2 regions of the Streptomyces luteoverticillatus genome follow, and region 2 is predicted to be linked to the other one. Evidence: riboswitches for the same ligand, from Rfam matches in the RefSeq annotation. Region 2 holds a riboswitch; the other holds the start of a gene.
What was found. A riboswitch is a leader RNA that binds a small molecule or an ion and turns the genes downstream of it on or off. The one in region 2 is predicted to bind glycine.
Positions count from the first base shown of each region.

Region 1 (15,554 bases), 3.9 Mb from region 2:
AGCCGGCCCATGGTCGACTTGCCGCAGCCGGACTCGCCCACCACGCCCAGGGTCTCCCCCGCGCGCACGTCGAAGTCCAGCCCGTCCACCGCCCGCACCGCGCCCGTCTGGCGCCGCAGCAGCCCCTTGACGATCGGGAAGTGCTTGACCAGGCCCTCGACCTTCAGCAGGGGCTCGGCCGCCTCGGGGGCCGGCTGTGCGGGAATCGTCATCTGTGGGTCCTTCACAACTTGGGCGCGATCTCTTCGGTCCAGATGCGGGTGCGCTCCTCGGGTGCCAGGTGGCAGGCGGAGTGGTGCGGCCGGCCGGCCTCGGCGCCCGGGACGGGGCGCAGTTCGGGCCGCTCGGTGCGGGTGACACCGCCCTTGGGGACGTCCGCGTAGGGGCAGCGCGGGTTGAAGGCGCAGCCGGAGGGCACGTTGATCAGGCTGGGCGGGGAGCCCTTGACGGGGATCAGCCGCTCGGTCTGCTCGCGGTCGATGCGGGGCATCGAGCCCAGCAGGCCCCAGGTGTAGGGGTGCTGGGGGGTGCGGAAGACCCGTTCGGCCGGGCCGCGTTCCACGCAGCGGCCGCCGTACATCACCAGGATGTCGTCGGCGAGCTCGGCGACCACGCCCAGGTCGTGGGTGATGATGACGACCGCCGAGCCGAACTCCTTCTGCAGGTCGCGGATCAGGTCCAGGATCTGGGCCTGCACGGTGACGTCCAGGGCGGTGGTGGGCTCGTCGGCGATCAGCAGTTCGGGGTTGTTGACGAGCGCCATCGCGATCATCGCGCGCTGGCGCATGCCGCCGGAGAACTGGTGGGGGTAGTCGTCGACGCGCCGGTCGGGCTGGGGGATGCCGACCCGGTCCAGCAGTTCGACCGCGCGTTTGCGGGCGGTCTTCTTGTCGACGTCGTGGTGGACCCGGTACGCCTCGACGATCTGGGCGCCGACGGTGAAGTACGGGTGCATGGCCGACAGCGGGTCCTGGAAGATCATGGCCATCTCGCGGCCGCGCAGCCGGCGCACCTTCTCGGGGTCGGCGCTCATCAGCTCGGTGCCGTCCAGCCAGATCTCGCCGCTGATGCGGGCCTTGCGGCGGCCGTACTGGCCGACGGTGTGGAGGCCCATGATGCCCAGCGAGGTCACGGACTTGCCGGAGCCGGACTCGCCGACGATGCCGAGGGTGCGGCCCTTCTCCAGCTGGAAGGAGAGCCCGTCGACGGACTTCACCAGGCCGTCGTCGGTGGGGAAGTGGATGCGCAGGTCGCGGACGTCGAGGAAGGCGGTCGGCCGGGCCGCGCCGCCGACGGGCTCGCCGACGGCGCCGCCGTCCGGGAGGGGTGTGGTGGTCACGAGAGCCTCACTCGGGGATCGATCACGGCGTACAGGAGGTCGACCACGAGGTTGGCGACGACGACGGCGGTCGCCGCGATGAGCGTCACGCCGAGGATCAGCGGCAGGTCGCGGTCGCTGATGGCCTTCACGGCCGCCTGGCCCAGGCCCGGCAGGTTGAAGGTGGTCTCGGTGAGGATCGCGCCGCCGACGAGGGCGCCGAGGTCCATGCCGAGGATGGTGAGGACCGGGGTCAGCGTGGAGCGCATGGCGTGCTTGCCGATGACGACCGGTTCCCGCAGCCCCTTGGCGCGGGCGGTGCGGATGTAGTCCTCGCCCAGGATCTCCAGCATGGTGGCGCGGGTGAGCCGGGCGTACATGGCCGCGTAGAGGAAGGCGAGGGTGATCCAGGGCAGGATCAGCCCGCTGAACCAGCCGGCGGGGTCGTCGGCGAAGTCGACGTAGTCGCCGTCCACCCAGCCCAGGCCGTAGGAGAAGACCGCGAGCGAGACGAGGCCGGTGAAGTAGATGGGGAGCGAGACGCCGCTCAGGGCGACGGTCATGGCCGCGCGGTCCCAGAGGCTGCCGCGCTTGAGGGCGGAGACCACACCGGTGGTCACGCCGCCGATCAGCCACAGCACACAGGCGCCCGCGGCCAGCGACAGCGTCACCGGCACCCGGTCCTGGAGCACCGGCCAGATGTCCTGCTCGGTGCGGAAGGAGTAGCCGAAGCAGGGCACGTCGCAGTGGACGGTGGTGCCGCCGCCGGTGTAGTCCCGCCCGGCGAAGATGCCGGTGACGAAGTGCCAGAACTGCACCAGGATCGGGTCGGACAGCCCGAGTTTCTGCCGGATGCCCTCGATGGTCGCCGGGTCCGCCTGTTTGCCGACGTAGAGCGCGGCGGGGTCGGCCCCGGTGAGCTTGGGGATCGCGAAGAAGATGCCGAAGGTCACCAGGGTGACCACGAGGAGCATCACGATGACGGCGAACAGCCGCCTGACGATGTAAGCGAACACTGCGGTCGGCCGGCGGCGGCCGGGGACCCCCGTGTCGCGTCGGGGGTCCCCGGACCGCCGCGCGCGGCCCTCACCTGCCCTTCGGGCCTAGCGGCGGGTGCGCCGGCGGAGCGTACGGTCTGTCACTGGACGGTGCCTGTCACTCGACGGCTGTCACTTGTCGGCTGTCACTTGACGACGCCGAGGGAGGCGTAGTCGTAGCGTCCGTTGTAGGCGTCGGACGTGTAGGCGTTGGTCAGCCGGGAGCTGCGCCAGGTGATCGTCCTGTCGTAGACGAAGGGCAGGTACCAGGCGCCCTCGGTGACCTTCTTGTTGGCCTCCTGGTAGAGCTTCCCCGCCTTGTCGACGTCGATCTCCGCGATGGCCTGGTCGAAGAGCTTGTTGACCTCGGGGTCGTTGAGCTCGGGGTAGTTCTGGTTGCCGCTCTCCTGGATGAAGCGGCCGTCGGCGATGGGCTGGAGGAAGCCCTGGCCGCTGAGGAAGTCCGCGCCCCAGCCCATGATGATGATGCCGTAGTTCTTGTCCTTGACGTTCTTGGGGGCGCCGATGATGCCGGTGGACTGGGCGCCGTCGTACTGGTCGATCTGGGCGTCGATGCCGACCTTCTTCAGGGCCGCCTGCATCGACTCGGCGGTCGCGACCTCCGGCGGCTTGTTGTTGCGCACGGCGATCGTGGTCTTGAAGCCCTCGGGCTTGCCGCAGGCCTTCAGCTCCTCCTTGGCCTTGGCCTCGTCGGGCTTGCCCTGCTTCAGGTTGAACGGGTCGTAGTTCGCGTCGAAGCCCTTGACCGCCGGCGGGAGCATGCTGATCGCGATGTCGCCGCCGGCCTGCGGGCCGCCGCGCGCGGTCTGGATCGAGGTGTGGTCGGCGGCGTAGATGACGGCCTTGCGGCAGTGCTCGTTGTCGAACGGCGCGACGGTCTTCGGGAAGGCCGCGTAGCGGATGAAGCCGGTCTGCGGGTTGTCGACGTTGGCCTTGTACGAGTTCATCGCCTTCTGCCGGCCGGTCGAGCCCAGGCCGGTGGCGTTGATGTCGAGGTCGTACTCGCCGGCGAGCAGCTTGTTGTCCATGTCGTCGGCGTTGGTGGTGAGCTTGACCGTGATCTTGTCGGGCAGCGCCTTGCGGACCGAATCGGACTTCTGGTCCCACTTGTCGTTGCGGACGAGCTCCAGGCCCTTGTTCGGGGTGTAGGAGACGAATTTGTACGGGCCGCTGGAGAACGGCCGGGACCCGTACTTCTCGGCGGTGTCCTTGTCCGGGCGGACCGGGGCCGCGGCGGGGATCGCCAGCATCTGGAGGAAGTCGCCGTTGGGCTTGGGCAGATGGAAGACGATCGTCTTCTCGTCCGGCGTCTCGATCGCCTTCAGGCCGAGCTTGTCCTTGCTCTCGTCCTTGTACGGGCCCTTGTACTCCTTGTTGGGGTCGAGGACCTGCATCAGCCACAGCGGGCCGCCGGAGATCTTGTCGGTCGCCCAGGTGCGCTCGATGCCGTACTTGATCTGCTGGGTGGTGACGGGCTGGCCGTCCTCCCAGGTCAGCCCGTCACGGAGCTTGAAGGTGTAGGTCTTCTTGTCGGCCGAGAGCTGACCGGTGTCCGTGGCCATGTCCGGGACGACGTTCACGCTGTCCAGGCCGGGGGCCGGCTTGGGGGTGACGAGGGTGCGGGTGTAGTAGCGGGCGAAGTCCCACATGAAGCCGTAGTAGCCGCGCTGCGGGTCCCACGAGTCGGCGTCCTGGGTGCCGATGAACTTCAGCTCCCCGCCCTTCTTGCCGGAAGGGGCGGCGACCTTGTTCACACCGGCGTTGAAGCCCGCCGCCTTGCCGCCCTTGCCGCCGCCGTCGCTCTTGCCGCCGCCACCGCCGCAGGCGGTGGTGGTCACCAGGGCCGCGACCGCGAGCGCCGCCCCGGCGGCCAGTCTGCGCCTCGAAGTTCGTTGGGTTGTCACGATGTAACGGACCTCCGTGGTCGGTCGCCGCCCGGAACGGGGTACGAGAGGAATCGGTACGACGAAGAAGGGGGTGGGCAGCGCGTCAGCGCGAGCCCTTCGGGTCCAGCGCGTCCCGCACGCCGTCACCGAAGAGGTTGAAGGCCAGCACGGTGACGAAGATGGCGAGACCCGGGATGATCATGAACATGGGGTCGCCCTCGTAGGTCGTGACGGCCTTGGAGAGCATCTGCCCCCAGGAGGCGGTCGGCGGCTTGACGCCGGCGCCGAGGAAGCTCAGCGCCGCCTCCGTCAGGACATTGGTGGGGATCATCAACGTGGCGTACACGGTGATCGGCGCCACCAGGTTGGGCAGCAGCTCCCGGAAGAGGATGTACAGCCGGCCCGCGCCCAGGCTGCGGGCGGCCTCGACGTACTCCCGCTCTCTGAGCGAGAGCGTCTGGCCGCGCACGATCCGGCCCACGTACGGCCAGCCGAAGAACCCGATGACCGCGATCAGCACGGCCATCCGCACCCCCGAACCGGTCAGCCCCCACAGGGAGTTGGGGACGACGGAGACGAGCGCGATGATGAACAGCAGCTGGGGAAAGGCCAGCAGGAGGTCCATGACCCGGCTGACGACCGCGTCCACCCAGCCGCCGAAGTAGCCGGCGACGATGCCGAGGACCGTGCCGATCACGACCGCCACGACGGCCGCGAGGAAGGCCACGAGCAGCGAGACCCGGGCCCCGTAGACGACCCGGCTGAAGACGTCCCGGCCGTTGACGGGCTCGGCGCCGAAGAGGAAGTCGGAATTGATGCCGCCCCAGGATGCCTTGGGGGTGCTGGAGAGGGGGTCGATCAGCTCCTCGTGGTACTCGTTCGGGGGATGCCCGAGGAGGCCCACGATGACCGGGGCCAGGACCGCCACGAGGATGAGCAGCAGGACGACGACCCCGCCCGCCAGGGCGAACTTGTCGCGCTTGAGCCGTGTCCAGGCGATCCGCCAGGGCGAGCGCCCCTCGATGGCCTTCGCCGGAAGGCCATCGGTGACGGGGGCGGCGCCGGCGTCGGCCGGTCCCGTGTCGTGCAGTGGTGCCGTCATCGTCTGGTGGACCCCTCTCGGCCGGCGGCGACCGGCCCAACGCCCGCCGCGCTCGGGGCGGCTGGTTCACATCACTGGTGCGAGGACGCGCCCCGCGCGGCGGTGCGCGCGGATCGCGGTGGTACGCGAAGTGCAGTGGTGCGGACGTGCGAGATGTGCGGGACGTGCGGTGGTACCCGGAGTCACACCGGTGCGGAGAGCACCGGAGGTGCCGGTGGTACGGGACGTGCACACGGAGCGGTCGTACGGCGGAACAGGTCGTACGCAGGAACGAAGTCCTTGTTGGGCGGGAGTCTTCATGGCTCCCGCGATCACCCGCCAGCCCTCACCCGCAAAGGATGCGCAAACGTGATGTGCGTAGGGAGGTTCCGTTATACGGACACCGGCGGGCCCTGAACGGGCGTCAGGAGAACGGGCGTCAGTAGGCCCCGGCCTGCCAGCCCTGCTGCGGCGGGGGATAGCCGTACCCGGAGGCGGGCGCCGCCGGCGCGCCGGCGGCCCCGTAGCCCTCGCGGGCGAAGAAGGGCCGGCTGTTGGCCCGCATCCACATGGCGACGGGGTCGTACTCGTCCGTCATCGTCACCGTCGACACCGGCAGGCCGTCGGGCACGGCCGCGATCGACTGCTGCATCATCAGGCGCACGGCCTCCACGGCGGCGGGCGAGGTGTCGTACAGATCGAGCCCGATGGCCAGGTACGGCGTGCCCAGGGCGGGCCGCACCCAGGCCCGGCGCAGCGCGCGGACGACGGGGGTGCGGTGGGCGTTCTGCCCGAGGAGGGCGTAGAACTGCGGAATGTCCAGCGCGGGTTCGCTCAGCTGGAGGGGCCCGGCGGGCAGCCGGTCCAGGCCGGCGACGATCCGGCGCAGGTCGAGCCAGGGGATGCCGACGCCGCCGCCGGGGGCGTGGGGGTTGAGCCACAGGCCCCAGCGGTCGGGGAAGAGGGAGGCGGCCACGGCCCGGCCGGCGACGACCTCGTGGGCGCGATTCCAGCCGCTGGCGGCGAGCTCCTGGGCGGAGGTCACACAGGGGGCGTAGCCGAGGCCGTCGACCTCCATGTTCCCGTACTGGGCGTCGGGCGAGCCGGCCTGACCGTGCCACAGCAGCATCCACACCCGGCCCTCGGCGAGGGACCGCAGCAGCTGCTCGTACGTGTCGTACCGGCCGGGCGCCACCTGGCGCAGCACCTGCTCCACGCCGCTCTCCGCGCCCGCGCTCACCTGGGTCCGCCTCTTCTCTTGGCCGTCTGCTGCTACCAGCTTACGAGCCCGCGGGGGCGGGCATGAGAGCTGTCACAGGTCACGGTCGTAGAACGGTCGTATCCGGGTGCGTATCCAGTCGCCCACGGGATCGTCCTGGGCGACGTCCAGGAAGACCAGCTGCACGGGCCAGGGCACGGGCACCTGGCCCAGGGCGCGGCCGAGGGCGTCCAGGGCGGCGGAGCGGCTGCCCGGGTCGGGGAGCCCCAGCTCCACGCCGACGAACAGGGCGGGGCCGGCGCCCTCGACGCTGGCCAGGGCGCGGCGGGCGGTGCGGACGACGCCGGTGCCGGCGAACTCCAGTCCGGCGGCGGCCAGGAACGCGGTCGGCTCCTGCTGCCAGTCCGGCTCGAACAGCCGGACGCGGCCGCCGGTGGCGTCGCCGTCCAGGGCCGTGCGCCCGGCCCGGCACAGCCCGGCGACGGCGGGCGGGGGCAGGGGCACGGTGACGGTGCCCTCGGGGTTGACGACGATGCCGACCTGCGGGGGGAGGCCGCGGGCGAACTCGACGGCGGGGGCGACGGCGAAGGGCATCCCCTCGCCGGCGACGGCCGTGAACTGCTCCTGCGAGCTGAAGACGGGGACGTACGCGGCGCCGTTCAGCTCCAGGGCGGGCAGGTCGAGATCGGGACTGTCGGGGCCCCCGCCCTTGGGCAGCGGGACCCACACGCTGCTGCGGCCGAGCGCCTCGACGATGCGGGGGCCGGCGTCCGGGACGCCGACGGAGGCGGCGAGGACCGCCTCCAGTTCGTTGACTGGCCAGGTCATTGTCTTCCCACGGGGTGCGTCTGGTGTTTTCCGGGCACCTTAGCGGCTGCGCCCGGGCTTTCCGGGGGCGGGGGTTGTTCCCGGGGGCTCCGCCCCCGGACCCCCGGTCCTCAAACGCCGGACGGGCTGATTTCAGCCCGTCCGGCGTTTGAGGACACCGCGCGGAGCGCGGTCCGGGGCCGGTCAGCCGAAAGTGATCCGCCGCAGCGCGTCCGCCGCCTCGCGGTCGAGGAGGACGGCCGACGTCGTGCCCGGTGGGCGGTCGCCCGCCGTGAGGGCGGCGACGAGGCGGGCCGTCGCGCGGCGGTGGCGGGCGAAGGAGCGGGCGGAGACGCCGCGGCCCCGGGCGCGCTGGCCGGCGAGCGCGGTGGGCGGGTCGACCGCCAGGACCACCAGGTGCAGCCCCCCGCCCCGCCGCCGCGCGTCCCGCGCGAGCCAGCGTCGCACCCAGCTCCACTGCCCGCAGTCGTGCACGACGACGCTGTCACCCGAGCGCAGCGCCCGCCGCAGCGCGGCGTAGTGCGCGACCCTGACGAAGGGCCGCCAGAAGGCGTAGGGCAGCGCCGGCGACAGGCGTTCGAAGCGCTCGCGCACGTCCTGGGAGTCCACGCGGTGGACGGCGGCGGGCACCGCGCGCCGTATCAGCGTGGACTTGCCCCCGCCCGGCAGCCCCGAGACGACGAGGAGATCGCCGGCCGGGTAGCGGAGCTCCGTCACCGCGGCCACGGCGTCACCCCGCAGGTCGCGCACCCCGTGCGTCTCCCCCGCCCCCACTCCCGTACGCACGGTGATCGCCCCCTCTCGCAAAGAAAAGGTAATCCAATTTGAGAGGCGGTGGGCGGTCCGTCGCACGCCCGTACGTGCAATGATGTGCGCGCCAAGCTCGACTCACGCTCGACTCAACTGCAAGCAATCGCATACTGGCCGCTCGAATCCGCGCGGGAGAGTCCCGGTGCCACAGGCACTGGGCGCCGAAGGAGCAAGTTCCTCCCTTGAATCTCTCAGGCCCCGTACCGCGCGGGTGAGGCAGATCTGAAAAGCGGACCGCGCCCATGGCTCGGTCCCACCCAAGGTGCAAGCCGGGTTGCCTTTGACGACAGGCGAGGGCTCTCGGTGAACCTCTCAGGTTCCGATGACAGATGGGGAGGCCGCCTCTTCAGGCATTCCTCCGCGACCCACCTGCCCGGGAGCCCGATCATGACCGATGCCCCCCGCCGTACCGCCCTGGACGCGCTGCACCGCGCGCTCGGCGCGACCATGACCGACTTCGCCGGCTGGGACATGCCGCTGCGCTACGGCAGCGAGCGCGACGAGCACGTCGCCGTGCGCACCCGCGCGGGCCTCTTCGACCTGTCGCACATGGGCGAGATCACCCTCACCGGCCCCCAGGCGGGCCAGGCCCTGGACCACGCCCTGGTGGGCAACATCTCCGCGCTGGCCGTCGGCCGGGCCCGCTACACGATGATCTGCCGCGAGGACGGCGGCATCCTCGACGACCTGATCGTCTACCGGCTGGGTGACGAGGAATACATGGTCGTCGCCAACGCCTCCAACGCCCAGGTGGTCCTCGACGCGCTCACCGAGCGCGCGGCGGGCTTCGAGGCGACCGTCCGGGACGACCGCGAGAACTACGCGCTGATCGCGATCCAGGGCCCCGCCTCCCCCGCCACCCTGAAGTCCGTCACCGACGCCGACCTGGACGGCCTGAAGTACTACGCGGGCCTGCCGGGCACCGTCGCGGGCGTCCCCGCGCTGATCGCCCGCACCGGCTACACCGGCGAGGACGGCTTCGAGCTGTTCGTCGCCCCCGCCGACGCCGAGAAGCTGTGGCAGGCCCTGACCGAGGCGGGCGCGGAGGCCGGCCTGGTGCCGTGCGGGCTCTCCTGCCGCGACACGCTGCGCCTGGAGGCGGGCATGCCGCTCTACGGGCACGAGCTGACCACGGCCCTCACCCCGTTCGACGCCGGTCTGGGCCGGGTCGTGAAGTTCGACAAGGCCGGCGACTTCGTGGGCCGCGAGGCGCTGGCGGCCGCCGCCGAGCGCGCCGAGAGCGCCCCGCCGCGCAAGCTGGTCGGCCTGATCGCGACCGGCCGCCGGGTGCCCCGGGCCGGCTTCGCCGTGACGGTGGACGGCGCCGCCGTCGGCGAGGTGACCTCCGGTGCCCCCTCCCCCACCCTCGGCAAGCCGATCGCGATCGCCTACGTCGACGCGGCGCACGCCACTCCGGGTACGGAAGGGGTATGTGTGGACATTCGCGGCACCCACGAGCCCTACGAGGTCGTCGCGCTCCCCTTCTACAAGCGGGCCCGCTGAATCCCCCTCATCTCATCTGTCAAGACCCCTTGCACAAGCACCCACGCGCGTACAGGAGAATCTAGCCATGAGCAACCCCCAGCAGCTGCGTTACTCCAAGGAGCACGAGTGGCTGTCAGCCGCCGACGCCGACGGTGTGGCGACGGTCGGGATCACCGAGTTCGCCGCCAACGCCCTCGGTGACGTCGTCTACGCACAGCTCCCGGCGGTCGGCGACAGCGTCACCGCGGGCGAGACCTGTGGTGAGCTGGAGTCGACCAAGTCGGTCAGCGACCTCTACTCCCCCGTCACGGGCGAGGTCGTCGCGGCCAACCAGGACGTCGTGGACGACCCCGCGCTGGTGAATTCCGCCCCCTTCGAGGGCGGCTGGCTGTTCAAGGTGAAGATCACGGACGAGCCGGCCGACCTGCTGTCGGCCGACGAGTACACCGACTTCGCCGGCTGACCCCGCCCGCTCCCTCCCGCGCAGGAAGAACTCATGTCGCTTCTCAACAGCTCCCTCCATGAGCTCGACCCCGACGTCGCCGCCGCTGTCGACGCCGAACTCCACCGCCAGCAGTCCACCCTCGAGATGATCGCCTCGGAGAACTTCGCTCCGGTCGCGGTCATGGAGGCCCAGGGCTCGGTCCTGACCAACAAGTACGCCGAGGGCTACCCGGGCCGCCGCTACTACGGCGGCTGCGAGCACGTCGACGTCGTCGAGCAGATCGCCATCGACCGGATCAAGGCGCTCTTCGGCGCCGAGCACGCCAACGTGCAGCCGCACTCCGGCGCGCAGGCGAACGCCGCGGCGATGTTCGCCCTGCTCAACCCGGGCGACACCATCCTGGGCCTGAACCTGGCCCACGGTGGCCACCTGACCCACGGGATGAAGATCAACTTCTCCGGGAAGCTCTACAACGTGGTGGCCTACCACGTCGACGAGCAGACCAACCTGGTGGACATGGAGGAGGTCGAGCGCCTTGCCAAGGAGCACCGCCCCAAGCTGATCGTCGCCGGCTGGTCCGCCTACCCGCGCCAGCTGGACTTCGCGGCCTTCCGCCGGATCGCGGACGAGGTCGGCGCGTACCTGATGGTCGACATGGCCCACTTCGCGGGCCTGGTCGCCGCCGGTCTCCACCCCTCCCCGGTGCCGCACGCCCACGTGGTCACCACCACCACCCACAAGACCCTGGGCGGTCCGCGCGGTGGCGTGATCCTCTCCACGGCCGAGCTCGCCAAGAAGATCAACTCCGCGGTCTTCCCCGGTCAGCAGGGTGGCCCGCTGGAGCACGTGATCGCGGCCAAGGCCGTCTCCTTCAAGGTCGCGGCCACGGAGGAGTTCAAGGAGCGCCAGCAGCGCACGCTGGAGGGCTCGAAGATCCTCGCCGAGCGCCTGATGCAGGACGACGTCAAGGAGGTGGGCGTCTCCGTCCTCTCCGGCGGCACGGACGTCCACCTGGTCCTGGTGGACCTGCGCAACAGCGAGCTGGACGGCCAGCAGGCCGAGGACCGCCTCCACGAGGTGGGCATCACGGTCAACCGCAACGCCATCCCGAACGACCCGCGCCCCCCGATGGTCACCTCGGGCCTGCGGATCGGCACCCCGGCCCTGGCCACCCGCGGCTTTACGGCCGAGGACTTCCGCGAGGTCGCGGACATCATCGCCGAGGCCCTCAAGCCGGGCTTCGACGCGGCGGCCCTGCGCGGCCGCGTCACGGCGCTGGCGGACAAGCACCCGCTGTACCCCGGGCTGAAGTAACACCGAAGCGCGGGATTAACCGGCCGGTACGGGGCACCGGGCACGCTTGAGGAGCGGCCCGGTGCCCCGCACCGTGACCCGGGCCCCGCCGCGGAGTGAGCTCCGCCACCGCGGGAAGCGGCCCGCATCCCGCACACTGATAGGTGAACGCGGCATTCCGCTTTCTGCCGCACCACCCCGTCACACCCTGTTCCACCCCGTACCACCCCCCGACTCACAGAGGAGCTGCCACCGTGGCCATCTCCGTATTCGATCTCTTCTCGATCGGCATAGGCCCGTCCAGCTCCCACACGGTCGGCCCGATGCGCGCCGCCCGGATGTTCGTGGGGCGCCTGAAGAAGGACGGTCTGCTGGCCCAGACCACCTCGGTACGGGCGGAGCTCTACGGCTCCCTCGGCGCCACCGGCCACGGCCATGGCACCCCCAAGGCCGTCCTGCTCGGCCTGGAGGGCCACTCCCCCCGCAGCGTCGACGTCGAGATCGCCGACGACGAGGTCGAGCGCATCCGCACCACCAAGCGCCTCAAGCTCCTCGGCGCCGAGATCGGCTCCGCCCACGAGATCGACTTCGACGAGTCGACCCAGCTGATCCTCCACCGCCGCCGCGCCCTGCCGTACCACGCCAACGGCATGACCCTCTTCGCCTACGACGAGGCCGGCGCCCCGCTGCTGGAGAAGACCTACTACTCGGTCGGCGGCGGCTTCGTCGTCGACGAGGACGCCGTCGGCGCCGACCGGATCGTCCTCGACGACACCGTGCTGAAGTACCCCTTCCGCACCGGCGACGAGCTGCTGCGGATGTCCCGCGAATCGGGCCTGTCGATCTCCGCGATGATGATGGAGAACGAGAAGGCCTGGCGCACGGAGGAGGAGATCCGCGAGGGCCTCCTGGAGATCTGGCGCGTCATGCAGGCGTGCGTCACGCGCGGCATGTCCCGCGAGGGCATCCTCCCCGGCGGCCTGAAGGTCCGCCGCCGCGCCGCCAGCACCGCCCGCCAGCTGCGCGCCGAGGGCGACGCCCAGGCCCGCGCCATGGAGTGGATCACGGTCTACGCGATGGCCGTGAACGAGGAGAACGCGGCCGGCGGCCGGGTCGTCACCGCCCCGACCAACGGCGCCGCGGGCATCATCCCGGCGGTTCTCCACTACTACATGAACTTCGTGCCCGGCGCGGACGAGGACGGCATCGTCCGCTTCCTCCTCGCCGCCGGCGCCATCGGCATGCTCTTCAAGGAGAACGCCTCGATCTCCGGCGCCGAGGTCGGCTGCCAGGGCGAGGTCGGCTCCGCCTGCTCCATGGCCTCCGGCGGCCTCGCCGAGGTCCTGGGCGGCACCCCGGAGCAGGTCGAGAACGCCGCCGAGATCGGCATGGAGCACAACCTGGGCCTGACCTGCGACCCGGTCGGCGGCCTGGTCCAGATCCCGTGCATCGAGCGCAACGGCATGGCCGCGGCCAAGGCCGTCACCGCCGCCCGGATGGCGCTGCGCGGCGACGGCCGCCACCACGTCTCCCTCGACAAGGTCATCAAGACTATGAAGGAGACGGGCGCCGACATGAAGGTCAAGTACAAGGAGACGGCGCGCGGCGGCCTCGCGGTCAACGTCATCGAGTGCTGATCGCCCGCTGAGGCGCTTTCGGACGCACACGACCGCCCCCGGGCCGGCAGCCGCCGGGCCGGGGGCGGCGTGCTTCGCTAGCGGTTCTTCTCCGCGTCGTAGGCCTTCACGGCCGCGTCGCCCAGGTACGGGCTGCGCTCCTCGTCGGAGCTCTCACTGCCGTGGTAGCTGACGTTGCCGATCAGATAGCCCCAGCCGCGCGAGAGCTGGAGGTCGTCCAGCCAGGGGCCGCCACTGGCGCCGTGGCCCTGGTCGCAGTGGATGGCCTCCTGGCCGGGCTGGAACGGCCAGGTGCCCGGGCGCCAGGTCGTGCCCACGCAGTAGCGCAGGTCCTGGCCGGTGATGCCGGAGCGGGCCGGGTGGGTGTCGTAGGGGTAGCCGAACTCGTACGCGTGCCAGGTGTAGCCGGAGTTGAACTTGTACCCCTGGGAGCCGGTCACGTCGGCCACCTTGCGGCCGTTCTGCGGCCACAGGGTGAGCACGGCGAGGTCGTAGTCCTTGTTCCCGCCGTTGAGGTAGCCCTTCGGGGTGGTCGCCGACTTCCACGTCCACGCGCCGAGCGGCTGCCGGCCGTTGTGGTAGTCCGGGACGAACCGGAAGTTGCTGTACCAGTGGCCGTTGCCGTCGCTGGCGCAGTGCCCGGCGGTCCATATGAGGCTCTTGTTGGGCGAGTTGATCACCGAGGCGGTGCACTCGCTCGGGCCCTTGGGCGTGTCGAAGTAGAGCTTGCCGACGGTGGTGGCCGGCATGCTGCCGTGGGCGGTCCACACCTCGGAGCGGGAGACGTCGGCGAGCGTTCTCGCCGCGTCCGCCGCGTCCGCGGCTTCCTTGGCTTCCTTGGCGACGCCCGCCACCGGCGCCGATCCCTGGCCCGTGCGGGCGGGGAGGCTGTGCGTCTGCGGTGCCGCCGCGCGTCCGCCCGGTGCGGGCGCGGCCACCGGCCGGGCCGCTCTGATCCGTTCGGGCGTCCAGTGGGCCGCCACGCGTGCCGGAGCCTGCGAGGGGTCCCCCGTCGAACTGTGCTGTACAGCGGTGGCGGCCGTGTTCGCGTCCATCGGCTTCGCGGTCTCGTCGGCCTGGGCGGCTCCCACCGGGACGCTCAGTCCGAGTGCCAGCGCTCCGGCGGCGGCCGCCATGAATCGCTTGTTCACCCCGTTCCCCCTTTTTCGCGTCACGTGCTCTTTTTGCGTCACGTGCTCGATGTGCGAAGACGCGTGCGAGTAGAGCAGCCGGGCGGAGGGGAAGGAGGGGTTCGGACAGCATTGGCCGGAACTGGGTGTACGGCCGGGACCTGTCGCTACCTTGGCAGCAGGAACGCACCGCACAGGAAGCTGGTGATCCCGATGGTGTCCCGGAAGGCGAAGGCGGCGCTCCTGGCCGCGGGCGCGGTGGCGCTCGGTCTGGCCGTCACGGCCGCCCTGTGGCCCGGCGACCGGGAGGCGGCCCCGGGGCCGCCGTCCCGCCCCGAGACGGCCGTGGTGCACGACTCCACCGCGAACCCGGCGGAGGTCGAGAAGCACTGGACGCCGGAGCGGATCCGGCAGGCCCAGGAGAACATGCGGCACGCCACGGGACAGGACGACTGATCCAGGGACGACCGAGCCCCGTCACCAGCCTCCGGTGAGCCGGAGCGGCCGGCTGAGCCTGCCGTCGCCGGTGTTGCGCCACTCGCTCAGGACGCCCGTCGCGTCGTCGCGGGCCATGAGGTGGGCGATGCCGCCGGTGCGGAGGGCCAGCGGGGTGATCTCCGAGAGGCGGCGGCCGTCGGCGATCCTGCGGGGGCGGGCGAAGGTGCCGTCGCCCTTGCCGGCCCAGAGCAGGAGCGCGCCGTGCTCGTCGACGGCGAGGAGGTCGGTCCGCCCGTCGCCGGTGAAGTCCCCGGCGCGGGTCCGGGTGGCGTGCCAGCCGCCCATGAGCTTCCGGGGGCGGCCGAATGTGCCGTTCCCCTCGCCGGGCCAGACGCGGAGCGTCCCGCCGGTGTCGGCGGCGACGAGGTCGGGGATGCCGTCGCCGGTGACGTCACCGGCCGTGGTCTGGGTGAAGTGCCAGCCGTCGGTGAGGGTGCGGGGGCGGCTGAACGTGCCGTCCCCGTTGCCGGTCCAGAGGTGGAGGGTGTCGGAGTCGTCCTTGGCGATCAGGTCGGCGTTCCCGTCGCCCGTGAAGTCGGCGGCGACGGTCTGGGTGAACTCCCAGCCCCCGGTGAGCCGTCGGGGCCGGGCGGCGAAGGTGCCGTCGCCGTGCCGGGCGTCGTCGACGTCGGTGTTGCCCGGCCAGAGGTACAGGTCGTCCTCCCGGTCGGCGGCGAGGACGTCGGGGATGCCGTCGCCGGTGACGTCCGCGGCCGTGGTCTGGGTGTGGTCGATCGGGACCCGCGCGGGCACGGGCGCGGGGAGCAGGGCGTCGGAGAGGGCCTGGCTGCCGTTGTCGCCGAAGTGGAGGCGGTCGCCGCCCCGGTTGTAGTAGGCGGCGAAGAGCCGGGTGGGGTCCAGGGGGT
Region 1 is NZ_CP034587.1:5,105,910-5,121,463, reverse strand. It holds gene EKH77_RS22960 (ABC transporter ATP-binding protein) at 1-212, opposite strand, end outside; gene EKH77_RS22955 (ABC transporter ATP-binding protein) at 224-1,339, opposite strand; gene EKH77_RS22950 (ABC transporter permease) at 1,336-2,334, opposite strand; gene EKH77_RS22945 (ABC transporter substrate-binding protein) at 2,502-4,280, opposite strand; gene EKH77_RS22940 (ABC transporter permease) at 4,366-5,364, opposite strand; gene EKH77_RS22935 (enhanced serine sensitivity protein SseB C-terminal domain-containing protein) at 5,783-6,583, opposite strand; gene EKH77_RS22930 (enhanced serine sensitivity protein SseB) at 6,656-7,390, opposite strand; gene EKH77_RS22925 (AAA family ATPase) at 7,574-8,182, opposite strand; glycine riboswitch at 8,320-8,416, shown strand; gene gcvT (glycine cleavage system aminomethyltransferase GcvT) at 8,588-9,703, shown strand; gene gcvH (glycine cleavage system protein GcvH) at 9,771-10,148, shown strand; gene glyA (serine hydroxymethyltransferase) at 10,182-11,444, shown strand; gene EKH77_RS22905 (L-serine ammonia-lyase) at 11,678-13,060, shown strand; gene EKH77_RS22900 (trypsin-like serine peptidase) at 13,138-14,211, opposite strand; gene EKH77_RS22895 (hypothetical protein) at 14,404-14,646, shown strand; gene EKH77_RS22890 (FG-GAP-like repeat-containing protein) at 14,668-15,554, opposite strand, start outside.
Region 1: linked by a shared signal. The riboswitch ahead of gcvT (glycine cleavage system aminomethyltransferase GcvT) and the one ahead of gcvP (aminomethyl-transferring glycine dehydrogenase) in region 2 are both predicted to bind glycine.

Region 2 (15,554 bases):
CTGCCGCCGCCGGAGAGGACCGACCCCACCGCGCGGTCACGGAGCACGGCCGCCATGCAGCGCTCGTTCAGCTCGCCGCCGCCGGTCTCGCCGCAGTCGCCCTGGAGCTTGACCAGGGCGATCTGGGTCATCTGCGCGATCTTCTCGTCGAGCGTCATCCGGCGCAGCAGATCGGCCACCCGCTCGTCCACGGGCGCGTGGGCGTCGCGGTAGCGCGGCCCGCCGGCGTTGGCCCGGACCCCGGCTCCGGCCTCGGCTCCGGCCGGGGCGCCGGAGAGGGCCGCCGCCAGGCACACGGCGACGGCCGCGAGGGCGAGGACGGGGCCGGGGACGAGGGCTGGGAGGAGGGCGGGGAAGGGGTGCCGGCGGCGCGGGAGCGGGGGCATGGCCGGAGTCTCCCACCCCCTGACGTGCCGTCAAGAAAGCGCGGCGGGGCGGCCCGGGTGATCCCCGGGCCGCCCCGCTCCAGGCCTCGACCGCCGGGCTCAGCCCTCGTCGGCCAGGATGAGGTAGAGCTTCTTGCGGGTCTCGTTGACGACCGCGAGCGCCTTCTCCTTCTGCTCGGCGTTGCCGGTCTTCCAGACCTGGCCGAAGGCCTCCATCAGCCCGAAGCCGGCCTGGCGGATCTCCTGCATCGCCGCCCAGTCGACGCCGCGCCCCGCGTCCTCCCAGGGGGTGCCCGGGCCGGACTCGGCCTCGGCGCGACCGTCCTCGGTGAGCGTGAACAGCTTCTTGCCGCCCTCGCTCGCGCTGCTGATCAGGCCCTCGTCCTCCAGCAACTGGAGGGTGGGGTAGACCGAGCCGGGGCTCGGCTTCCAGGCGCCGCCACTGCGCTCGGCGATCTCCTGGATCATCTCGTAGCCGTGCATCGGGCGGTCCTTGAGCAGCGCCAGGATCGAGGCGCGCACATCGCCGCGCCGCGCCCTGCCACCCGGGCCGCCCCGCCCGCGCCCACCGAAGGGCGGGGCGCCGAACGGAGGCCCGAAGGGCCCGAAGGCCCTGCGCCCGCCGAAACCGCCCGGGCCGGACTCACCGGCCCCCCGGCCGCGCCCGGGGCCGTAGCCGTGGTGCTCATGACCGTGTCCTTGGAAGCGCATGATGCCGCTCCTTTCTTCATCGATCGTTCGCGATGCCTCAACGATATATCGGAACCGATCGGATGACAATGCCTTTGCCGGGGCACCGATGACATCGACTTTCGACGGAGGCCGATCAGTCCTGACGGAAGGCGACCGAAGGGGCGGCCACGACCCTGGCGGCGTAGGCCGCCAGTTGGGCGCGCAGGCGTTCGCGCGGTACGCCTTCCTGGTCCGCCAGGCGTTCGACGAGGTCGGCCCGGGTGGCGGCCAGCAGGGCGTGGGCGGCGAAGTCGGCCTCGGTCAGCCCGGGGACCTGCTCCAGCACGGACCGGAGCAGGGCGTGCCAGCGCGCGTAGTGCTCCGCCTGGTACGGGCCACCACTTCCGCTCTCCTCCAGGGCCAGCGCGAGGCGGCGGTTGTCGAGCTTGAAGCACAGGACGGCGTCGAGCAGGGCGGGTACGCGCTCCTGCGGCGGGGCGGCGGGCCCCAGCGGCGGCGGGCCCGATTCCGCGGCCTCGCGGACCGGTTCGAGCCGGGCCTCGTACAACGCGCGGAGCAGGCCGGCGCGGTCGCCGAAGGCGCGGAAGAGCGTGCCCTTGCCGACGCCGGCCGCCGCCGCGATGTCGGCCATGGTCAGGTCTTCAGGGCTCTCGGAGCGGGCGAAAAGGGCGTCGGCGGCCTCCAGGACGGCCTGCCGGTTACGGGCGGCGTCCTTGCGGGTCCTGCGCTCGGGGTCGGGCACGCGGCTCCTCCAATTGAAAAACGGACCCCGGGTCCGTATTGTCGAACCGGACCCGAGGTCCGCATTTCCTGAGACGGAGGATACCCATGCCCGTACCCGTACCCGTACCCGTATCGACCGCTCCGGCGGAGTTGTACCGCCACAGCCTGCGGCTCCTGCTCGCCAAGGACATTCCCGGCTGGGTCGGCCTGTGGGCCGAGGACGGGATGATGGAGTTCCCGTTCGCACCCCCGGGCCGGCCCGCGCGGCTGGCGGGTCGGGAGGCGATCGCCGACTACATGCGCCCCTACCCCGACCACATCGACCTGCACGACTTCCCCGAGGCCGACCTGCGGATCCACCGGACAGCCGACCCCCGGACCATCGTGGCCGAGATGCGCGGCGTCGGTCGGCTGGTGGAGAACGATCGTCCCTTCGACATGACGTACATCGCCGTGGTCACCGTCGAGGACGGGCGCTTCACCTCCTACCGCGACTACTGGAACCCCCTCGCCGTCGTCGAACCCGGCGTCGACTTCGCCGGGACGGGGACCGCGACCGGGACTGGGATCGGGACTGGGACCGGGATCGGGACTGGGAGCAGCCGATGACCACCGCCGACGCCTCTGCGGCCACCCGTGTCGCTCCCGCCATCGGCTCCACGCTGGTCATCGGTGCCACCGGGACCACCGGCAGCCGTACCGTCGCGAGGCTGACGGCCGCCGGTCACGCGGTCAAGGCGGCCAGCCGCAAGGGCACACCGGTGGCCGGAGCCGAGCCGGTGCGCTTCGACTGGTACGACCCCGGCACCCACGCAGCCGCCCTCGACGGCGTCGACCGCGTCTACGTGATCCCGCCCGTGGGCGATCCCGACCCCGCGGCCGTCGTCCTGCCGTTCCTGCGCCGGGCCCGCGCCGCCGGCGTGCGGCGCGCGGTGCTCTTGAGCGCCTCCTCCATTCCGGAGGGTGGCCCGGCCGTGGGTAAGGTCCACCGGGCGCTGCCCGGCATCTTCGACGAGTGGGCGGTGCTGCGGCCGTCCTGGTTCATGCAGAACTTCACCGGCGGCCACCTCCACGCCCAGAGCATCCGGGACGACGGCATCATCCTCACCGCCGCCGGGACCGGCCGGGTCGGCTTCGTCGACGCCGACGACATCGCCGCCGTCGCCGCCCACGCCCTGACCGACGTCCACGCCCCCGACACCGACCTCGTCCTCACCGGGCCGGAGGCGCTCAGCCACGACGACATCGCCGCGATCGTCACAGAGGTCACCGGCCGGCCCGTGGTCCACCGGCCGCTGTCCCACGAGGAACTGCGCGACCGGCTCGCCGCGCTGATGCCCGAGGAGTTCGCCGCGATGCTGGCCGGCATGGACCGGGCCATCGCCGAGGGGGCGGAGGACCGCGTCACCGACTCCGTCCGGCACGTCACCGGGCGCCCCGCGCGCGACTTCCGCGCCGTCGCGGAGCGGGAGCTGCGCCACGGGGGCTGATGCTCGGGCGAGGCGCCGCGCCGGCCTACGCCGACGACGTCGCCTGGCCCACCGTGACGTCTCGGGCGACGGCGGGCGGGACAAGGCCTACGACGCCACCACGGGCGTCTCCGGCTGGATCTCGCACGACTGCTGGAGCTGGTAAGCACCACCCCGGGTGATCAAGGACGCGGGGACGGTCGGGAAAGGGCCGCGTGCCGACGGCCGGCCCGGTGCGCCCATGCGACGACCGGCCGGCTAGAGCCAGCGCCGTGCCGCCTCGACGCTGTCCCCGCCACTCGTGTTGAACGCGATCGCGGCCTGGGGCGCGTGGCGCCGGATCAGGTTGACGACCTGCTCGAAGAGCGGAAGCAACTGCTCTGTCTTGCGAATGCCGCCCCCGACGACCACCACATCCCACGGCCGCTCGGCCAAGGACGCGATCAGGGTGGACTCGGCCGACTCCCCGAACACGACCAGAGCCATGGCCGCGTCGATGCCGTGCTCGCCGAACCGCGCCAGCTCCCCGTCGAGAGCCGCGCGCAGGGCCTCCCCGTCGACGCCGGGTATCGCCTGCGGGTCGTAACCGACAACAAGTACCGAAGTCATGCGGCCAATCTATCGAGTTCGGTACATATCCGCGCTTCTGTGTCGGAGGAATCCGGTTGCATCCAGGCTGTGGCGACCGCTGATATTCCGGCATGAGCAGAATCGCAGAAGTCATCGTGCTGGCCCAGTACGCGGACGAGGTCATGGAGCCGCTGACGCGCCCGGACGACACACGCACCTGGCAGGGTGTCTTCCACGAGCTAAGGGCCGGTGGGAACTGGGGGTTCGGCTGGGGTGCGGAGTTCACGAGCATGCGGACCCGCTCCGGGCTGCTGAAGCACCTGGAGTCCTTGCCGTGGCCCCAACCGGAGACGGTGCAGGTGCTGATCCACGACGAGGAGGACGACTGCTTCGGCCTGTGGATGATCCACGACGGCGGACTGGTGGAGATTCCGCTCCCGCGAACCCGGCGGGCCTACTGGCAGGGTCCGCACAACGAGAAATACCCGCCCGATCCCGGAATCCTGAACCGGACGGACTGCGGCCCCGTCGACTGGCCGGAGGAGACCGAGGGCGGCGACCAGTCGCGACCGCCGGCCTGGTGACCTCCTGAATCGCCGCCGAATCAGAGGGTGACCGGGCGGGTTCTAAGCCCCATCCGCTACGACACAGGCGCCGACCTCGGAGCGCCAATACCCCAACCGCCCTGACAGGTGCGCCGTACACCGTGGCAGCGGCGCCCTTCGTGCCGAGTCGGCGCGTGCGCTTGGGAGCGCTGGCAGTACTGGCGGCCGCAGAGGCCTACGGCGGCTTCCTCGGCCCGGCGCAAGCACAGCAGCGCCGGCACGAGGCGGAGGTCACGTGGTACCCGCGACGACACGGTCCGCGACCTCCCCGGCGGCCCCCGCACCGTCACCCCTCGCCCCCACCCGGCCCGATCCCGGGCCACATTCCGGGAATTGGCCGTGGCCACCACCCCCACCGGGCCCCTAGGTTCACGGCCATGCGGATTCGAATCGTCGACGCCTTCACCGACCGCCCCTTCGCCGGCAATCCGGCGGGAGTGGTGCTCCTGGACTCCGACTCCAAGGGCTTCCCCGAGGACGCCTGGCTCCAGGGCGTCGCCACCGAGGTCAACCACCCCGAGACCGCCTTCGCCCACCCGCTGCCGCCCGGCTCCGACGCCGACTGGGCGCTGCGCTGGTTCACTCCCGCCACCGAGGTCGACATGTGCGGCCACGCCACGCTCGCCACGGCGCACGTCCTGCACACCAGGGGCACCGCCACCGGCACCGTGCGGTTCACGGCCCGCTGCGGCATCCTCGTCACCACCGCCCACGAGGACGGCACGATCACCCTGGACTTCCCGACCGCGCCGCTCACGCCCACCGCCGTCCCCGACGGACTGGAGCGGGCCCTCGGCGCCACGCCCCGCTCGGCCCACGACACCGGCCCGCACATCGGCGACCTGCTGCTGGAGCTCGCCGACGAGGCGACCGTACGGGGCCTCGCCCCGGACATCGCCGCGCTGGGCCGCCACTCCCGCCGGGGCGTCATCGCCACCGCGCCGGCCGAGGACCCGGCGCGCGGCTACGACTACGTCTCGCGCTGCTTCTTCCCCAACGTCGGCGTCGACGAGGACTCCGTCACCGGCAGCGCCCACACCGCGCTCGCCCCGTTCTGGTCCGCCCGGCTGGGCCGCGACGAGCTCACCGGGTTCCAGGCGTCCGCGCGCGGCGGCCTGGTGCGCACCACACCGCGCGGCGACCGCACCCTGCTGACCGGCTCCGCCGTGACGGTCATCGACGGCGAACTGCTCGCATAGGTCCTGAACGGACGGGGGCGGGTCAGGCCGTGGGCAGCCAGCCCACCCTGCCCGCGAGCAGCGCGTAGCCGACGAACGCCACGGTGTCGATCAGCGCGTGCGCCGCCACCAGCGGCCCGACGCGCCCCCACCGCCGGTAGAGGAGGACGAAGACCACGCCCATCACCGCGTTGCCGACCAGGCCGCCGATGCCCTGGTAGAGGTGGTACGAGCCGCGCAGCGCCGCGCTCGCCACCAGGGCGGCGGCCGGGGTCCAGCCCAGTTGTCCCAGCCTGCGCAGCAGGTAGCCGACGACCACGACCTCCTCCAGCACCGCGTTCTGCGCGGCGGAGGCGATCAGCACCGGGATCCGCCACCAGACGTCGGGCAGGTTCTCCGGTACGACGGTCAGGTTGAAGCCCGCCGCCCGGACGGCGAGGTAGAACAGCAGGCCGCTGCCGCCGATGACGGCCGCGACCGCCGCGCCCCGGGCCAGGTCGGTGCCGGGCCGCGTCCGGTCGAAGCCGATGCTCCGCAGCCCCGCGCCCTCGCGGGTGAGCAGGTGCGCCACCAGGAGGACGGGCACGAGCGCGGTCGCGATGCCGAAGAGCTGCCAGGCGAGGTCGAGCCAGGGGCGGCCGGGGGCGTGCGAGGCGTTGAGGGTGGCCGCCTGGTGCTTGAGGCCGCCCGGCCTGGTGGCCGCGCCGACGAAGCTGATCAGCGCCGAGACCGCGCTGGCGCCGAGCGAGAGCGCAAGGACGATCAGCGTCTCCGAGCGCAGCACGCGCCGGTCGGGCCCGGCGCCGGACGCCGGCCCGGAGGGCGCCTCCGGCCGGATGCCCGCGCCGCCGTCCCGAGCGTTCTGCCGCACCGTCGCCTCCCAGCTGCCCGTCCTCACGACGGTCACAGCTTGCCCGACGCCGCCACGTCGCCGCGCACAGGGGTGCCGCGACGCCCCGGAAGGCTAAAAAGAGACACGACGCCCCGGAAGGCCAAAAAGGAAAGGCCAAAAAGAGAGGGGTCACAGGGCGGGCGCGTCCGTGGGCCAGGTGTGGACGGGCTCGCCGGTGTGCATCAGCTCGCGGTAGCGGCGGGTCGTGACGGCGAGGGCGCGCTCCCGGTCCAGGCCGTGCTCCAGCGCGCGGTGGTAGGCGGCGGCCTGCCAGGAGGCCCCGTTGACGCGGCGCAGACAGCGTTCCTCGACGACCCCGAGGTAGTGGTCGCGGTCGGCGGGCTCCACTCCCCACGCGTCCAGCCCGGCCGAGGCCATCGGCAGGAGCTCCTCCAGGACGAGCCGGACGGCCGGGACCCGCGCGAGGACGCCCGTCCGGCCCGCCCGGGGCCAGCGCAGGACGGCGTCGATGCCGTCGCGGCAGGCGGTGTCGAAGTTGTCGGCGGCGACGCCGAACGGCATCCGGGACCACACCGGCCGGGGCTCCTCGGCGAGGGTGCGGACCAGCCCGTAGTAGAACGCCACATTGGCGATGACATCGGTGACGGTGGGCCCGGCCGGCAGGACGCGGTTCTCCACCCGGAGGTGGGGGACGCCGTCGGCGATGCCGTAGACGGGCCGGTTCCAGCGGTAGACCGTGCCGTTGTGCAGGGTCAGTTCGGCGAGCTCCGGGACACCGCCCGCGTCCAGGACGCGCAGCGGGTCCTCCTCCCCGGATATGGGCAGCAGCGGGGGGAAGAAGCGGAGGTTCTCCTCGAAGAGCTCGTACGCCGAGGAGACCCAGCGCTCCCCGAACCAGGTGCGCGGCCGGACCCCCTGGGCCCGTAGCTCGGGCGGGCGGGTGTCCGTGGACTGCACGAACAGCGGCGGCCGGGACTCGCGCCACAGCTCGCGGCCGAAGAGGAAGGGCGAGTTGGCGCCGACGGCGATCTGTACCGCCGCGACGGCCTGGGCGGCGTTCCACACGGCGGCGAACCGGCCCGGGGTGACCTGGAGATGGAGCTGGACGGAGGTGCAGGCGGCCTCCGGGGCGATGGAGCGCGCGGTGCAGGTCAGCCGCTCCACACCGGCGATGTCGATGGTGAACTCCTCGCCCCGGGCGGCCACGACCTGGTCGTTGAGCAGGAAGTACCGGTCGGCGGCGGAGAGGTTCGCATGGACCAGGTCCCGGTCGGTGAGCGTGGGCAGTATTCCGATCATGACGATGCCGGAGCCCACTTCCATGGCCCTGCGGTCCGCGTAGGACAGGCCCGTGCGCAGTTCCTCGGCGAGCTGGTCGAGAACCCTTCCCGAGAGCCGGTGCGGGACGATGTTCACTTCCAGGTTGAATCGCCCGAGTTCGGTCTGGAAATCCCGGCTGGCGATACGCTCCAGTACCTCGGCATTCACCATGCTCGGCATACCGTCGGGGCCCGCGAGATTCAGCTCGATCTCCAGCCCCATGAGATTGCGGGGGCGGTCGAAGCGCTTCTCCTCCAGCAGTCTCGCCAGCCCGTCCAGACACCGCCGGAGCTTCTCCCGGTGGCGCTGCCGGTCGGCGAGGTCGAACCCCAGGGCCGCGACCTTCTCCCCCATGCGAAGCCTCCCTCCCGGACGGGCCGCCCGCCGCACCGGCCTCTTGTCACGGTCGATGATGCCCAGGCGGGACGATCCATAACGCCCCGCGGCGCACGGGGAAGCGATAGGCTCTCACCCGGTGCGCTCCGGCACATTCCGTCGGCATGGAACAAGCGGCTGGCGGGGCGCAATGCGCTGGTGATAAACACCGATCGGATCCGGCCCACCGTATACGGTGACGAAGCCGAGGTCATGGGCGCGCGGCCTTCACAAAAACACCGAAATCCCCCCGGGATCGGGACCTGAATTGTTCTTGCCGGAAATACCCGCGACAGCTAGCCGAAACATCATGTGAACAAGTGTCGTATAAACTCCGGAATGAGGCAGAGAGTAGGCGCCCCGGAGTCGGTCCCGGCCCCCCTCTGACCCCGCACGCCGACAGCGTCGTCCGCACCCCGCCCCGCACCCCCGTGTCTTTCCTGAGCGAGAGGCGACCCACCATGCCGCTGCATGTTCCCCCTGCTCCCGCGCCTGCCCTCCGCACGGTCCTCACCGCCCTCGGTTCCCCCACCGCCGTCCGTGAGGCCCGCACCCCCTCGTTGCGGTCCGCCCGGACCCCGCTCAGCACCGAACTCCCGCTGCCCGTCCACCTGCTGGAGCGGGCGGGCAAGCCCGGTGGGGTGCCGCGCACCCGGCTGACCGGCTGGCGGTTCCAGATCAAGGAGGGGGAACGGGCCGTGGCGGCCGGCGAGGCCGTGCTCACCGCCGACGGCTGGGCGTTCTCCCACTTCTGCGAGGGACCGTACGTGGCCTCCACCGAGCTGGCCCTGCGCCAGGCCGAGGCGCTGACCACCGCGTACCAGCCACGACTGCTGTCGGTGCCCGAGCTCTACATGCTCACCCTCTGGCTGCACGCGGACATCACGGCCGACGCCGCCTCCGAGCTGTTCGCCCCAGGTGATCTGCTCGTCCCCCTCGCCCCGGCGCCGCCCGGCATCGCGGCCCACCGCCCGCACCGGGCCGCCGATCTGCTGCCCGCGCTGACGCCCCGGCTGGCGCCCCCGCACCGGCTGCGGGCGACGGCCTGACGACCGCAGGACCGTACTCCGACGGACTCCGGAGCCGTCGCGCCCCGCGCCTCCCCGCACCAGGGGAGTCGCGGGGCGCACCGCTGCCCCCACCCTTCACCCGTCCGGGCTAGTCCGTTGCGGCCATTCCGAACCCCCCGAAGGGACCGTCCAGTTGGGAGCAACCGCCCGCGCGGGTGACGCGTCATCACCCTGTGAGGAGCGTCCCTGGGAAATCCCTGCGGAACGAGGCCCGTAGGGCAAGACTGGGACCGACCGACGATGACAACGGGGGGCGGCATGAGCGACGCGTCGAGCCGCAGGACAGCCACCACATCAGAGCGAAAGATAACTTCCATGTGCCCGCACCAGCCCACGTGCCCGTCAGCCGACTCCGCCGACCGGGAGGCCGCCCACCTCGTGGCCGCCTACCCGGAGCAGGGATGGAGTCTTCTGTGCAATGGCGTCCTCTGCTTCGAGGACACCGGTGAGCTGCTGCCGGACGGACAGATCATCGCCCCGCACCGGGCGCTGGGCACCGACCAGGTGGTGACCGCCGCCTGACCCGGCGGCACCGCCCTCGCCCGGAACGCCGCACGGTGGCGTACGACACGAAGGGGCCGGTCCGGCGCCGTAGCGCCGGACCGGCCCCCACCCGTGCGGGTACCCGTCAGCCCTCGTACTCGTCCAGCGGCGGGCAGGAGCAGACCAGGTTGCGGTCACCGTAGGCGCCGTCCACACGGCGCACCGGCGGCCAGTACTTGTCGGCCTTGGACTGACCGCCCGGGAAGACGGCCTCGTCGCGGGTGTACGGGTGCTCCCACGCGCCCGTCACCGAGGCGGCGGTGTGCGGGGCGTTGCGCAGCGGGTTGTCCTCGGCGGGCCACTCCCCCGTGCCGACCTTCTCGATCTCGGCGCGGATGGCGATCATCGCCTCGCAGAACCGGTCGAGCTCGGCGAGGTCCTCGCTCTCCGTCGGCTCGATCATCAGCGTGCCGGCGACCGGGAAGGACATGGTCGGCGCGTGGAAGCCGTAGTCGATCAGGCGCTTGGCGACGTCGTCGACGCTCACGCCGGTCGCCTTGGTCAGCGGCCGGAGGTCCACGATGCACTCGTGCGCGACCAGGCCGCCCGGGCCGGTGTAGAGCACGGGGTAGTGGGGCTCCAGGCGCTTGGCGATGTAGTTGGCGCCGAGCACCGCGACCTGCGTGGCGCGCTTGAGGCCCGCGCCGCCCATCAGGCGGACGTACGACCAGGAGATCGGCAGGATGCCCGCGGAGCCCCAGGGCGCGGCCGAGATCGGGCCGACGCCCGTGGCCGGGCCCGCGGTGGGCTGGAGCGGGTGGTTGGGCAGGTACGGGGCGAGGTGGGCGCGGACGGCGACCGGGCCGACGCCGGGGCCGCCGCCGCCGTGCGGGATGCAGAAGGTCTTATGGAGGTTCAGGTGCGAGACGTCGCCGCCGAACCGGCCCGGCTTCGCCAGGCCCACCAGGGCGTTGAGGTTGGCGCCGTCGACGTACACCTGGCCGCCGGCGTCGTGGACGGCCGCGCAGATGTCGGCGACGTGCTCCTCGAAGACACCGTGGGTGGAGGGGTAGGTGATCATCAGCACGGCGAGCTCGTCGCGGTGCTGCTCGATCTTGGCGCGGAGGTCCTCGACGTCGACCTCGCCGTCGTCGGCGGTCTTGACGACGACGACCTTCATGCCGGCCATCACGGCGCTGGCGGCGTTGGTGCCGTGCGCGGAGGACGGGATGAGGCAGACGGTGCGCTGCGTGTCGCCGTTGGCGCGGTGGTAGGCGCGGACGGCCAGCAGGCCGGCGAGCTCGCCCTGGGAGCCGGCGTTGGGCTGGAGGGAGACCTTGTCGTAGCCGGTGACCTCGGCGAGCCGGTCCTCGAGCTCGGTGATGAGGGTGATGTAGCCCCCGGCCTGCTCGACCGGCGCAAAGGGGTGCAGCTGGCCGAACTCGGGCCAGGTGACCGGCTCCATCTCGGTGGTGGCGTTGAGCTTCATGGTGCACGAGCCGAGCGGGATCATGCCCCGGTCCAGGGCGTAGTCGCGGTCGGCGAGGCGGCGCAGGTAGCGCAGCATCGCGGTCTCGGAGCGGTGCTGGTGGAAGACCGGGTGGGTGAGGTACTCGTCGCCGCGCAGCAGGCTCTCGGGGAGCGCGTCGAAGGTCGTCGGGTCGAGCGCCTCGACGTCGGCCTCCACGCCGAACGCGGCCCAGACGGCGGCCAGGTGGGCGCGGGTGGTGGTCTCGTCGCAGGAGATACCGACGTGGTCGGCGTCGGTCGGGCGGAGGTTGACGCCGCGCTCGCGGGCGGCCTCGACGACCTCGGCGGCCCGGCCGGGCACGCGCACGGTGACGGTGTCGAAGTAGGTGTCGTGGACGACCTCGGCGCCCCCGGCGCGCAGGCCCTCGGCGAGGATCGCGGCGTAGCGGTGGGTGCGGCGGGCGATCGCGGCGAGGCCCTCGGGGCCGTGGTAGACGGCGTACATGCCGGCCATGACGGCGAGGAGCACCTGGGCGGTGCAGATGTTGCTGGTGGCCTTCTCGCGGCGGATGTGCTGCTCGCGGGTCTGGAGGGCCAGGCGGTAGGCCTTGTCGCCGTCGGCGTCGACGGAGACGCCGACGAGGCGGCCGGGCAGGCTGCGGGCGAACTTGTCGCGGACGGCCATGAATCCGGCGTGGGGGCCGCCGAAGCCCATGGGGACGCCGAAGCGCTGGGTGGTGCCCACGGCGATGTCGGCGCCGAGCTCGCCGGGCGGGGTGAGGAGGGTGAGGGCGAGGAGGTCGGCGGCGACGGTGACGATCGCGCCGAGCTCGTGGGCCCGCTCGATGACCGGGCGGAGGTCGCGCACGGCGCCGGAGGCCCCGGGGTACTGGAGCAGGACGCCGAAGACGCCGCGCTCGGCGAGCTCCTCGGGGATGCCCGCGGACAGGTCGGCGACGACGACCTCGACGCCGGTGGGCTCGGCGCGCGTCTCGATGACGGCGACGGTCTGCGGCAGGGTGTCGGCGTCAACGAGGAAGACGCCGTCCTTGACCTTGCCGACGCGCCGGGAGAGGGACATGGCCTCGGCGGCGGCGGTGCCCTCGTCGAGGAGGGAGGCGCCGGAGGTGGGCAGCCCGGTCAGGTCGGCGACGACCGTCTGGAAGTTGAGGAGGGCCTCCAGGCGTCCCTGGGAGATCTCCGGCTGGTAGGGCGTGTAGGCCGTGTACCAGGCGGGGTTCTCCATGACGTTGCGGAGGATCACCGGCGGGGTGAACGTGCCGTGGTAACCCAGGCCGATCATGGAGGTGAGCACGGTGTTGCGGTCGGCGAGGGAGCGGAGCTCGGCGAGGACCTCGGCCTCGGTGCGGGCCTCGGGCAGACCGAGCGCCCCGGCGCTCTTGATCGCGTCCGGCACCGCGGCGGCGGTGAGCTCGTCGAGCGAGCCGAAACCGACCTGGGCGAGCATCTTGGCCTGGGCGGCGGTGTCGGGACCTATGTGGCGCGCCTCGAAGGGCGTGCCGCGCTCCAGGTCGGTGAGGGCGATGCGGTGGACGGTCATCTGCGGAGGCCTCCTGGTCGTTTGCGACCTGCGAGGGGCACCACGGCGCGGGTGCCCGAACGGCCTCCCCCTCTGTCATCTCGACCTGAGAGCTTCACCGGGCCGCGGCGCACGACCCGGCTTTCACCGTCGGTGAGGAGGGGCTTCGGCGTTGCTGCCTGACCTGGGCCCGCCCTGCTTTCCAGAGTGACCTCGTCCATGCGGTACGGGTGCCTGAGAGATTCCGGGGAGGATTTGCTCCTTCGGCGCCTTCCACGAACGCCTTTGTGGGCTTCGAGAAGAGCTCTCCCGCACGGGGTCTGCGGCCACTGGCCAGCCTACCAGCGAGGGTTTCCGGGTGGATCTCCCGAGTGGCCGGTTTCACCTTCGTGGTTTTTCGTGGTGACGAGGACCGTCATGGGCGGGGAGCAGCGGAGGAGCCGTGCAGACCGACATCGACCCCCGGAACCTGATCGGGCGCAAGGCCTTCGACCGGGACGGCGTGAAGATCGGCACCGTGGACGAGGTGTATCTGGACGACGCGACCGGCGTGCCGGAGTGGGCCGCCGTGCGCACCGGCCTCTTCGGCCGGGACGCCTTCGTGCCGCTGGAGCCGAGCCGGGTGGAGGACGACGGGCTGCGGATCCCCTTTGAGCGCGCGCTGATCAGGGAGGCGCCCGGTTTCGGGGTGGGCCGGCACCTCTCCCCCGCGCAGGAGCTGCGGCTCTACCGGCACTACGGGCTGGAGCTGCCCTCGCCCGAGCCGCCCCCGGCACCCGACGATACGGCTTCCGGGGACCCGGAGGGGGCGGGCGGCCCGGGCGGCTGATCGTCGGCCGGGCGGACCAGCGGCAGGGGCTCGGCGGGGTGGAGCGCCGGGTCGTCGACGCGGAAGGTCCGCACCCGGCCGGGCGCCGACCAGGGCTCCTCGAAGCGGACGGTGACCCGTCCCACGCCGCTGCCCTGCACCCAGCCCGGCCCGTGCTCGTCGTGGCGGACGTCCAGGCCGGGAAGCCACTGCGGCGGCCCCTCGGGGGCCCTCTGGGGCTCTTGGGGCGTCTCGGGCTCGTGGGGTGCCCCCTCGGCGTCCCCGGCCGCCCTGGCCGCCGCGGCGGCCTCGGCGGCGCCGGCGGCGGCCTGGGCGAAGAGGTCCTCCTGGGTGTAGTCGGCGAGGCCGGAGACGCCGACGCCCAGCAGCCGCACCCCGGCCGTGGTGTCCACTCCCTCCAGCAGCCGGGCGGCCGCCTCGCGCACCACGGCGGGGTCGTCGGTCGGGCCGCGCAGGGTCTCCGAGCGGGTCAGGGTCGAGAAGTCGTACCGCCGGACCTTGATGACGACCGTGCGGCCCGAGCGCCCGGCGCCGCGCAGCCGGGTCACGCAGCGGTCGGCGAGGCGAGCGATCTCCATCTGTACCCGGGTCCGGTCGGTGAGGTCCTCGGCGAAGGTGTCCTCCACGGACACGGACTTGGCGTCCCGCTCGGCGACGACGGGGCGGTCGTCGTGCCCGGTGGCCAGGGCGTGGAGGCCGGCGCCGTGGGCCTTGCCGAGGAGGCGCACCAGCTCGTCCTCGCCGGCCTCGGCCGTCTCCGCCACGGTGGTGATACCGGCGCGCCGCAACGTTTCGGCGGTGGCGGGGCCGACGCCCGGAATCGTCCGGACGGACATCGGGCCGAGCACCTCCAGCTCCGTGCCGGGCTCGATGATCTTGAGGCCGTCCGGCTTGGCCTCCTCGGAGGCGATCTTCGCGAACATCTTGGAGCCGGCCAGCCCCACCGAGGCCGTGAGCCCCGTGGCCACCTCGATGTCGCGCCGCAGCCGCTCCGCCACCGCGCGGGCGGCCGCGCCGGTGGGCGGCACCCCGCCCGCTTCCAGGTCGACGAACGCCTCGTCGAGGCTGAGCGGCTCCACCAGCGGGGACAGCTCGCCCAGCAGCCCCATCACCACGTGGCTGACCCGCTGGTACAGGGCGAACCGCGGGGTGAGATAGGCGGCGTTGGGGCAGAGCCTGCGGGCCTGGGCCGTCGCCATGGCGGAGTGGACGCCGAAGACCCGCGCCTCGTACGAGGCCGTGGCCACCACGCCGCGGGGACCCAGCCCGCCCACCACCACGGGCTTTCCGCGCAGGCTCGGCTTGGACGCCTGCTCCACCGAAGCGTAGAACGCGTCCATGTCCAGATGGAGAATCGTCGGCGCACCCCTCACAGGACAGATGCTGCCGCATACCACTGACATTCGCACCGATGTACGAAGAGACGCCCCGCGCCGACCGCTGTCACGGCCTGCGCGGGGCGCCCTGTCACGCTGTCGTACGGCGGCCCCGGGGGGCCTCAGCCCGCCCGGTTGCGGCGGCGGGCGAGCTCATCGGCCGGGTTGTGGCCCACGAGCGTCTCACCGGTGTCCACCCGCTCCCCGTGGAGCTGGGCCAGAGCGCTCTCCACATCCCGCCAGACGACGCCCACGGCGATCCCGAAGACGCCCTGACCGCCCTGGAGGAGGTCGACGACCTCGTCGGGCGAGGTGCACTCGTAGACCGTGGCGCCGTCGCTCATCAGCGTCATCTGCGCCAGATCGGCCATGCCGCGCGAGCGCAGATGCTGCACGGCGGTGCGGATGTTCTGGAGCGAGACCCCGGTGTCCAGCAGCCGCTTCACGATCTTCAGGACGACCACGTCCCGGAAGCTGTAGAGCCGCTGGCTGCCCGACCCGTACGCGGGCCGCACACTGGGCTCCACGAGCCCTGTACGCGCCCAGTAGTCGAGCTGCCGATAGGTGATACCCGCGGCCGCGCACGCCGTCGGCCCCCGGTACCCGATGCCTTC
Region 2 is NZ_CP034587.1:1,168,334-1,183,887, forward strand. It holds gene EKH77_RS04665 (glycoside hydrolase family 3 N-terminal domain-containing protein) at 1-386, opposite strand, end outside; gene EKH77_RS04670 (PadR family transcriptional regulator) at 486-1,097, opposite strand; gene EKH77_RS04675 (TetR/AcrR family transcriptional regulator) at 1,213-1,821, opposite strand; gene EKH77_RS04680 (nuclear transport factor 2 family protein) at 1,908-2,411, shown strand; gene EKH77_RS04685 (NAD(P)H-binding protein) at 2,408-3,292, shown strand; gene EKH77_RS04690 (hypothetical protein) at 3,530-3,880, opposite strand; gene EKH77_RS04695 (hypothetical protein) at 3,973-4,425, shown strand; gene EKH77_RS04700 (PhzF family phenazine biosynthesis protein) at 4,824-5,645, shown strand; gene EKH77_RS04705 (CPBP family intramembrane glutamic endopeptidase) at 5,668-6,462, opposite strand; gene EKH77_RS04710 (glutamate-cysteine ligase family protein) at 6,646-8,151, opposite strand; gene EKH77_RS04715 (hypothetical protein) at 8,634-9,221, shown strand; gene EKH77_RS04720 (DUF5999 family protein) at 9,558-9,764, shown strand; gene gcvP (aminomethyl-transferring glycine dehydrogenase) at 9,871-12,756, opposite strand; glycine riboswitch at 12,948-13,057, opposite strand; gene EKH77_RS04730 (PRC-barrel domain-containing protein) at 13,178-13,564, shown strand; gene EKH77_RS04735 (DNA polymerase IV) at 13,471-14,937, opposite strand; gene EKH77_RS04740 (MerR family transcriptional regulator) at 15,063-15,554, opposite strand, start outside.